2 linked regions of the Thermofilum uzonense genome follow. The protein of the gene in region 1 binds, or shares a complex with, the protein of each later gene. Links are inferred from orthologs where the notes say so. Each region holds a gene or a part of one and is shown in the gene's direction. Other genes may lie near its edges.

The links. Proteins that work in one complex are often made in the same cells at the same time.
Region 2: MA03_RS00320 (region 1) and MA03_RS08835 share a complex: the UniProt entries of both Methanocaldococcus jannaschii proteins name them as parts of the 50S ribosomal subunit. The link is inferred for Thermofilum uzonense from one-to-one orthologs.

What each region holds. Positions count from the first base shown.
Region 1 is NZ_CP009961.1:50,751-55,989, forward strand. What follows is about bases 1,023-3,859. They hold MA03_RS00320 (50S ribosomal protein L5), read left to right. Parts: upstream 1,023-2,086; coding sequence 2,087-2,632; downstream 2,633-3,859. Other genes in these bases: rplX (50S ribosomal protein L24), read left to right, coding at 1,023-1,342; MA03_RS00315 (30S ribosomal protein S4e), read left to right, coding at 1,339-2,079; MA03_RS08515 (30S ribosomal protein S14), read left to right, coding at 2,632-2,802; MA03_RS00325 (30S ribosomal protein S8), read left to right, coding at 2,815-3,204; MA03_RS00330 (50S ribosomal protein L32e), read left to right, coding at 3,219-3,674. Outside these bases: mtnA (S-methyl-5-thioribose-1-phosphate isomerase), read left to right, coding at 1-266; MA03_RS00305 (hypothetical protein), read left to right, coding at 372-779; more of rplX, read left to right, coding at 959-1,022; more of MA03_RS00335, read left to right, coding at 3,860-4,117; MA03_RS00340 (50S ribosomal protein L18), read left to right, coding at 4,110-4,715; MA03_RS00345 (30S ribosomal protein S5), read left to right, coding at 4,748-5,239. UniProt on the Methanocaldococcus jannaschii protein: This is one of the proteins that bind and probably mediate the attachment of the 5S RNA into the large ribosomal subunit, where it forms part of the central protuberance.
Region 2 is NZ_CP009961.1:1,462,200-1,466,415, reverse strand. The notes cover bases 42-2,977. They hold MA03_RS08835 (50S ribosomal protein L37ae), read left to right. Parts: upstream 42-1,341; coding sequence 1,342-1,614; downstream 1,615-2,977. Other genes in these bases: MA03_RS07705 (DUF359 domain-containing protein), read left to right, coding at 2,686-2,977; rsmA (16S rRNA (adenine(1518)-N(6)/adenine(1519)-N(6))-dimethyltransferase RsmA), read right to left, coding at 1,580-2,401; rrp42 (exosome complex protein Rrp42), read left to right, coding at 469-1,296; rrp41 (exosome complex exonuclease Rrp41), read left to right, coding at 42-476. Outside these bases: more of rrp41, read left to right, coding at 1-41; more of MA03_RS07705, read left to right, coding at 2,978-3,228; MA03_RS07700 (TFIIB-type zinc ribbon-containing protein), read right to left, coding at 3,187-3,984; MA03_RS07695 (Lrp/AsnC family transcriptional regulator), read right to left, coding at 4,075-4,216. UniProt on the Methanocaldococcus jannaschii protein: Binds to the 23S rRNA.

The sequences.
Region 1 (5,239 bases):
TTCACAATATTCCGTTCTACGTAGCAGCGCCTACAAGTACCCTGGACTTAAAGTCAAAGGATCCTACGGACTTCGAGATCGAAAAACGCGACCCGTCTGAGGTATTATACTGGAAGGGGACCAGAATAGCGCCCGAGGGCGTAAATGCTATATACTATGCCTTTGATCTAACGCCACCACAGCTTATAACCGGGATAATAACGGAAGCCGGTATAATCTATCCTCCTTACGAGAAAAATATACCAAGGACTCTCCAACGCGTTTAACCTTTGTTTTGTGATCTAGATTTAAGTATAAGAGGGTTATCTTTTCTATTTTTCTGAAAACCGTGGGTCTTTTTAACCACAGCTTATTCTTAACAATGAAAGTCGATGTCTGCAAAGCTCATACGACTCAAGCGCCTGATAGATCTGGTGCACGTCCTAAACGTGAGCCCGTTACCCTTAATTCACCACTACACGCTAGAGTCGATGCACATATACTTTGTCCCGGTTAATCTCGGAGGAGAACCTAGCGTAATTTATTACTATGAGTCCCCCCAGCCATTGCAAGGAGTCTATATACTCTTCAATAATTTTTCAGGCGAGATAATCCTTTCCAATAAGTGGGTCTCGGATAGCAAATTCCTCATCATCCCCATAGTGGAAGTCGAGGCTCAAAGCTTCTTCTCTCCCAAAGAATTTCTCCAGGAAGTCAGGAAAAATAACCTCAAGAACAGAGAAAAGGATAAACATGCTAAAGTAGCCACAACCGAGGAATTACTAGTTACACAACCCTAAGGCTATTCATTTGGGCAGTCCCCCAAAAGCCAGGAATAATTCTCGCTATCAACTTCTAGCCATGCATTCCCCCTTAACACTCCATCTTATATATAGTGATTAGTACTTACTCCCCGCATCGAACTGGTCTGCTAACGCAGAGTTTATAAACAAATTAAACAAAGGCTAGCAGGGTTGATATGCAACGTGCAGTCTCGTCAAAACCAACTAAGGTGCGGAAGAGAGAAGTCTATACTGCTCCACTGCATGTACGGTCTAAACGTATTATAGCACCTCTCTCTAAGGAGTTACGTGAGAAACTAGGTGTTCGAAGAGTACGTGTTAGAAAGGGAGACAGGGTTTTGATAGTTCGTGGGTCTTTTAAAGGACATGAAGGGAAGGTTGTACGGGTTAACATAAAAAAAGAACGTATTTACGTCGAAGGCGCGGTTCTGCGGAAAGCCGACGGCACAGAGGTTCCGTTTCCTATTCATCCCTCCAAGGTCATTATAATCGAGCTTGACCTGTCCGACAAACGTAGAAAGGAGCTTTTCGGCAAAGGTGCCTCTGGTGGTGGCTCATGACGAGGAAGATAAAGAGTAGCTTGAGACATTTGAGAAGGTCGGTTGCACCGCCTTTTTGGCCAATTAAGAGAAAAGAGTATGTCTGGACTGTGAAGCCTAAGCCGGGCCCTCATGCTATTAATAAGAGCATTCCTCTGGGAATCGTATTGAGGGATTTCCTTGGCTATGTAACTACAATGAAAGAGGCTAGGAGGGTTCTGGGGGAAAGGAAAATATCTGTCGATGGGAGGATTGTTACGGATTATAAGTTCCCTATAGGATTAATGGATTTGATACATATTATCCCGGAGGACAAATACTATAGGGTTGTTCCCGATAAGACAAACATGTTCAAGCTCGTTGAGGTTTCCAAGGATGAGGCTGGGCACAAGTTGGCCCGGATTATTAGAAAGCAAACAGTAAAAGGTGGGGGGATACAGATCACACTTCACGATGGCAGGAACCTCTTGCTGGCAAACAACGATCAATCTAGAAGCCTGAGGGTCCTAGATTCCGTCCTGATTACCGTTCCTAACCAATCTCTAGTTAGTCATATCCCATTAAAAGAGGGTGTGATGGCAGTTGTAACGGAGGGAAGACATACCGGCTTTATCGGCAGGGTTCAGACAATTCAGCAGGTGTTCAAAAGGAGGAAGTCCATAGTGGTTCTGAAAGGCGAGAATGGGGAAGAAATTAGGACTATTCTTGAATACATCCTACCTGTAGGTCAAGACAAGCCTTTGATCACGATAAGGTGAATGGAGGATGAAAGGAGTCCCAGTTATGGAAACGGGTCACCCAATGCGCAGGATTTTCATAGCTAAAGTAGTTGTCAACATAGGAGTTGGAGAAGGTGGAGAGAGGCTTGCTAAGGCAGCTAAGCTCCTAGAAGAGCTCACGGGACAAAAGCCCTCGCTACGTCGGGCCAGAAAAAGCATAAAGGATTTCGGTGTCAGGAAAGGCGAGAATATAGCCGCGATGGTTACGCTAAGAGGTGAAAAAGCGATAAGTTTCTTGAAGAAGGCTTTTGCGGCTGTTGAGAACAGGATAAGCGAGTCAAGCATTGATCGTCACGGTAATTTCGCCTTTGGTGTTCGAGAGCACATACTTGTCCCTGGCGTGAAGTATGATCCTGAAGTAGGAATATTCGGATTCGACGTCATTGTTGGAATGGAGCGCCCCGGTTATCGTGTAAAGCGGAGAAGAAGAAAGAAATCCAAAATTGGAAGAAACCATTACGTCACAAAGGAAGAGACGATAGCCTTTTTAGAAAAAGTTTTAGGCGTTCAGGTTATACGAACAAAGAGGTGATGCAATTGGCGAAACTACATCCACCTAAGAAGCGCAAATATGGAAAGGGTAGCAGGATGTGCGTGCGCTGCGGAACACACGAAGCAGTGATACGCATGTACGGTCTTAACCTGTGTCGACGTTGTTTCCGGGAAGTAGCAGAAGAAATCGGCTTTAAGAAGTACTCTTAGGGGTGATTACACATGATAATGGATACGCTGGCTAATGCTCTTGCAACAATACAAAACAATGAAGCTAGAGGTCATAAGGAATGCGTTATATATCCTTCATCCAAACTTATTGCACGAGTTTTAAATGTTTTGAAGCAGAACGGCTATATCGAGGACTTCGAATACATTAATGATGGTCGCGGAGGAAAGTTCATTGTTAAACTCAATGGTCGTATAAACAAGTGTGGAGCAATCAAACCCAGGTTCTCTGTTAAAAAGGACGAGTACACGAAATGGGAGCAGGAGTATTTACCCTCGAGAGACATTGGAATTCTCGTCGTGTCCACACCCTACGGCGTCATGAGTCATCGAGAAGCACAAGCTAAGAATCTTGGAGGGATCTTATTAGCTTTCGTCTATTAGGTGGTGGGTTCAAAATGAGCAGTGAAAATGTCGAAGGGAAAGAGAAGAAAAAAGAGAAAACCAGGATTAAACCAAGGCTAGATAAAGAAACAATAAAGAGCTTAAAGCTTAGGTCGATACTATCGGCCAAAAGACCTCGTTTCATCAGGATGAACTCTTGGATAATTAAAAGGCTAGACGACTCATGGAGAAGCCCCCGCAGGAGTCTAGACAACAAAATAAGACTTCAAAGGAAGGGCTTCCCTCCACTTGTTAAAATCGGATATAGGGGGCCCTTCTCTGTACGGAACCTTCATCCTTCGGGCTTCAAGGAGATCATAGTCCATAATCCTCAGGAACTCGAAGGGATAGATCCTAGTACCCAAGCTGTAAGAATCGCATCCACAGTAGGTAGACGTAAACGAATCGAAATAATTAAAAAGGCTGAAGAGAAGGGAATCCGTATACTCAACGCAGGAGGTGTTGAATAATGGATGTAAGTGTGGCTCGAAGGTTAGCCGCTTCAGTTCTCAAAGTAGGGGAAAGCAGGGTATGGATTGACCCAGAGAGGTTAGAGGAAGTTTCAGCGGCTATAACTCGAGAAGATGTTCGTCGGCTAATAAAAGACGGAGTTATAAAGGCTCTACCGCCATCAACTCCTTCTAGAGGACGCTTGAGAATCCGCAAATCAAAGAAAAGAGGAAAGGGTCCTGGAAGCAAAAAGGGTCCACGCATAGATGAAAAGGCTGTTTGGATAGCGCGTGTACGATCGCAGAGAAGGTATCTCAAGGCGTTAAAAGCTAAAGGACTAATAGATAGGAAGAGTTTTTGGAGGGTTTACAAGCTAGTAAAGGGTGGAACTTTCAGGAGTCTATCCCATCTTAAGCTCTACCTTTCTGAGCATAAATTGGTAAAGGTGAAAGAAAGTGCCTAAAACCTCAACATACAGGTTACCATTGAAAAGACGTAGGCTGGGAATTACAAATTACTATAAACGTAGAAAGTTAATACTTTCCAAGAAGCCACGGTTGGTTGTAAGAGTTTTGTCGAGGACTATAATCGTCCAACTGGTAAAGGTGCATCCGAAAGGTGATATAACGCTTGTATCATCTCACTCGAAAGAACTGTTAAGGTACGGGTGGAAGGGAGGCTCAAAGAACACTCCTGCAGCTTATCTTTTAGGTTTCCTTGCGGCCCTAAAGGCCCAGCAAAAAGGCATCAAAGAGGCAGTCCTCGACATAGGACTACATAGACCTGTTAAAGGTGCGCGTGTTTTCGCCGTCGCGAAGGGAGCGATCGATGGCGGGCTGAAGATCCCCGCAGACAACGAAATTTTCCCTGACGAGAGTCGTATAAAAGGAGAGCACATAGCAAGCTATGCCAAAGATCTCAAAGAAAAGAATCCAGAGCTCTACAAGGCACGCTTTTCGGAATACCTCTCCCAAGGCCTCGAACCTGAGAACATTCCAGAGCACTTCGAGGAAATCAAAAACAGCATCTTGAAGACGTTCAAAGAGGGTAAAAGTATTTAATGCACATATGGTAGCATGGAAGGGTGGATGCTATGTCGCTAGGGAGTTGGGTTCCTCGAACCTATGTTGGAAGACTCGTAGCGGAGGGTAAAATAAAATCCATAGATGAGATTTTTTCAAGGAATCTACCTATAAGGGAAGTTGAAATAATTGACGCTCTACTACCTGATCTAAAGTTTGAAGTACTAAATGTCAACTTCGTCCAACGCCAGACAGACTCGGGTGAGGTTAGCCAGTACCAGGTTACAGTAGCGGTGGGAAACGAGAATGGTTATGTTGGTATTGGAATGGGCAAATCTAAGCATATAGGCACTGCCATAGACAAGGCGGTAAAAAGGGCCAAGCTCAACCTAATTCCAGTAAGAAGGGGCTGTGGGAGCTGGGAGTGTCTTTGCGGTCAGCCCCATAGCGTGCCCTTCAAGGTTGAGGGTAAGAGTGGGAGTGTCAGAGTTGTGCTATTACCTGCACCTAAGGGTGTAGGTATAGTTGCCTCTGACGTGGCGAAGACGGTTTTAAGGCTAGCC
Region 2 (4,216 bases), 1.4 Mb from region 1 along the record:
CGCAGCCTTCCCGACGCGAGATAGAACTCTCAAAGGTCATACGGGAGGCCTTGACCCCCGCCATATTCCTCAACGAATACCCCAGGACGACGATAGACGTGTTTATCAACATCCTCGAGGCGGACGGGGGAACCAGAACAGCCAGTATAATCGCGGCAGCCGTAGCCCTTGCAGACGCTGGAATAGCGATGAGAGACCTCGTAGCAGCTATAGCCGTGGGAAAAATAGGGGACATACTGGTTCTCGACATTAATGGTCTCGAGGATCAACACGGAGACGGGGACATGCCTATAGCCATGATGCCAAAGCTAGGAGAAGTTACTCTGATACAGGCGGATGGAGTCTTCACCCCTGAGGAGATAGAAAGGGCATTATCCATGGTCTCCAAGCCGATCAAGAGAATATACGAGGAACAGGTGAAAGCGTTAAAAAGCAAGTATGAGTCGATTAGGCAAGAGGTGACTGAGAGTGAGTGATGAAGCTTCTAGGCTTCGAGTGCTACCTGTAATTAAAAAAGAGCTTCTACTAGCATCGCTCAGGAAGGGAGAAAGACTCGACGGGAGAAGTCCCGAGGAAGTCAGACAAATTACCATTCAGACGGGGATAATAGGCAAGGCTGAGGGCTCCGCACTCGTACAACTCGGTGAAACTAGGGTGATTGCAGGCGTCAAGCTAGGTCTAAGCTCCCCCTTCGGGGACACTCCAGACGAAGGAGTCCTGATAGTCAATGCGGAGCTTTCACCCTTAGCTTCACCCTTCTTCGAGCCTGGCCCTCCAGGAGAGGAGGACATAGAGCTTGCTAGGGTTGTTGACCGTGGCCTTAGAAGTGCCGAGGTTATAGACATGCAGAAACTTTCTATCATTCCAGGCTCCAAAGTTTGGGCTGTCTTCGTAGACATATATCCTCTCGACCACGCGGGCAATATTCTCGACGCTGCTGGTCTAGCCGCGATGAGCGCCCTGCTCAACTCTAAAATGCCTAAGACCACGGTTGAAAACGGGAGGATAACAATCCTAGAGGAGAAAGTCCCCTTGCCTGTGCGTAGTAGGATAGTCTACGTAACCCTGGCAAAAATCGGGGATTATATGGTCGTCGACCCCAGCCTAGAAGAGGAGCTCGTCTGTGATGCAAAAATAACATTCGGTGTAACAGAAGACGGGAAGATCTCCGCTATCCAAAAGAGCGGTGACGGCTCTATAAAGCCAAGCGAGTTGCTTCGAGCCAGAGACATGGCGATAGAGGTATCGAAGAAGCTGTTCGAAAAGCTGCCTCCGATTAGTAGTCAGGAGCAATGATAAAAAATATATTCAGCGGGATTGAACCCTAAAAGGCGATGCTTTATGGGTAAGCATACAAAAATCGTTGGAAGAGCTGGGAGGTTTGGTGCGCGCTATGGCGCTACACTGCGCAAAAAAACGGCTGCCATTGAGAGCAAGATGAAGGCCAAGCATAGATGCCCAAGGTGCCAAACAGTGGGAAGTCTGAGGAGGATTAGCATCGGGATATGGTCCTGCAAGAAGTGTGGCTACACATTTGCGGGCGGAGCATACCTCCCGCGAACCGAGTCAGGTAGAACCTTCACCCCCGAGGAGTTGAAAGCCCTCGGCTTGTAAGAGAAAATTTTAGTGCTAAGCTTAAAGCTTCGTCGGGCGAAATCTCGTCTACCCTTTTATCCGGATCTACACCCGACTCGCTCAAGATCCTGCGCACCTCTTCCTTTTTAAGCCCATATCCCAGAACTATACCCGTCGAGAGTTTCTTTCTCCTATAAGGGAATACTGATCTTGTGAAGGACTCAACGGCTTCAATGCTTTCAGGTGAGAGCTCCTTCCGGGGTATCAGCTTCACCACAACGGTCTCAACGTGAGGCCTGGGCTTGTAGGCTTCACGTGGTATCGTGAATAGTTTCTCGACTGAGAAGCATAGCTGTGTAAGTATGGAGAGCCTTCCATAAATACTTGTTCCGGGAGGGGCAAGCATTCTCTCACCCACCTCTCTCTGAATACCTAGAACCGCGTAAACCAGGGAGGCGTCACGGCAAAGCATTGCTATAATTCTTGAGGAGAGATAAAAGGGAGTATTCGAGACGACAACGTGTCTACTTTTACTAGTTGTAAAGAAGACTGCATCCGTTAGAACAACATCTACTTTCCCCATCCCCCCTCTACATTCCTTGAGAAGTTTTACGAGTGAGGGGTCAATCTCGCTACAAAAAACGTAGCTTGCGACCCTCGATAAAGGCAAAGTCAAGCTTCCGAGCCCGCAGCCTATCTCGTACACAACGCTACCCTCATCCACGACCTCTGCAAACATCGAGGCAAACCTCTCATCGACGAGCATGTGTTGCCCTAGTTGTTTACGAAATCTTAGAGAGTACGCCCTCCTAAGGCACTCCACCACCAACAACCCGGGTTCAAATCATGCATATAGATTAAAACGTGCCGTCGGGAAAACCCGAAAACCATAAATTTTCCTAAAAATCCGGTTAACAGGGGCCCGGATGGTGTAGCCTGGATAACACGCTGGCCTGTGGAGCGCGAACCCACAGGCAGCGCGCAGAGAGCCAGTGAACCCGGGTTCAAATCCCGGTCCGGGCCCTCCCAGGTTTACCCCAATACAATTTTCGAGCCAACCCTTGATCCCTTCAACAAAGCTTATCATGATGCTTCCTCCCTTAGGTTTTTGTGAATACAAGGCTGGTCTTGAAAAATGAGGCACGCCAAGCGCTTTCTTATGGTTGGGGCTTCCTTGTATTCAGAGAGCCGCCGGAGTCCATCCGCTTTTCCATCCAGCTTATCAAGGATTTGGGGCTTTGCGGTCCTGAGCCCTTACTCATCACGGTTGGCGACGTCGTCTCTTACAACTTTGCCGCTTACGGGCGTAGCGATGTGGCTGTGGTAGACGGTAAGACTAGACGCAGCATGCGCATTCAAGGTGTTGTCGCGGCGAACTCCTATAATTGCGTTAATGACCCAGGTACGATTTCTCAAGAATGCATAGAGGCTATTAAAAGTGCAATTGAGGAGGCAAAGAAGGATAGAAAGAGCATAGTATATGTGGATGGTGAAGAGGATCTTTTATCACTCGTTGCGCTAAAAGAGTGCCCCCTTAATGAAAGCTGGGTTATATATGGTCACTGGAAAGGCTTCTTGTGCCTGTTACCCTGTACAGAATTCTTTAAGAGGCTAGCCAACGTATTGCTCGAGACCAGTTTCGAGAAGGAGTGACTCTACCAGCGCTACATTGGCACGCAAAGAACTATAGGGTATTCCTAGTGCCTTTGAGATAAAATAAAGATTCAACCTAACATCTAGCCGATTCAATACGACAGCTATAACCGCGGCTAGAACATTTCGCCTACTCCTACCCGTCGAGAAGCGTCTAATGCGGCCAAGTATTAATCTAACATGCCTTCTGACTTCCTCCCTTGGAGCTATTGCGGCAACCTTCTCTAGAAGCTCTTCCAACTCGCCGTCCCACCCGTCATGAAGAAAGCCCAGCGCGCGGACAACCGGTATTATGTGTATCAAGTCTCCTGTACTGAGCTTAAAGCCGCGTAGCCGAAAGACCTTTACAACCTCCCTTAATCCCGTCCTGGGCCTCGACCGCTTGACCTCAAAATATACAAGAAAAGCTAGGAGCGCCGACTTCTTCCAGATCCTCAACCCGTTCTTAGCGGCACGTCTCAACAAGATCTCGTATTCTTCAATGATACGTGTACGTGTCTCATGGGTCAAGTTGAAGTCCAGTGAGACCGCGGATAGTATTCTCCAGGCATGGCCTGTAGAAAAACGTCCCGTGACTACATCGTTAAGCTGTTTCAAGCGTGGATCCAGCTTTAAAACGGCCTTTCGAGCCTGGGAGCCCTCAGAGAATCGAACTGTATCATCGAAGCCCTGCTGTATAACCTTACCGCAGGACGTACAAACATAATGCCCCCTCGGGTCAAAAACCACTAATCCACCGCACTCGCTGCATCGCATGTGTTGAGACCTAGAAAACACTGTTATATGCGGTGAAGGCTTAACGTCGGGGGGAGGGCTCTAAAAACACTAATAAAAACTTTTCCCAACCTAGACCTCTACGACCGGCATCGTCAGGGTTCGCTTGACGCCCGGGAGAAGCCTAATCTTCGTTAAAACCGTCTCGCGAACCTCGCGCTCATCCTTTCCCGATATCTTGACTATTATATCATAGACGCCGTAAAGGAGGTTG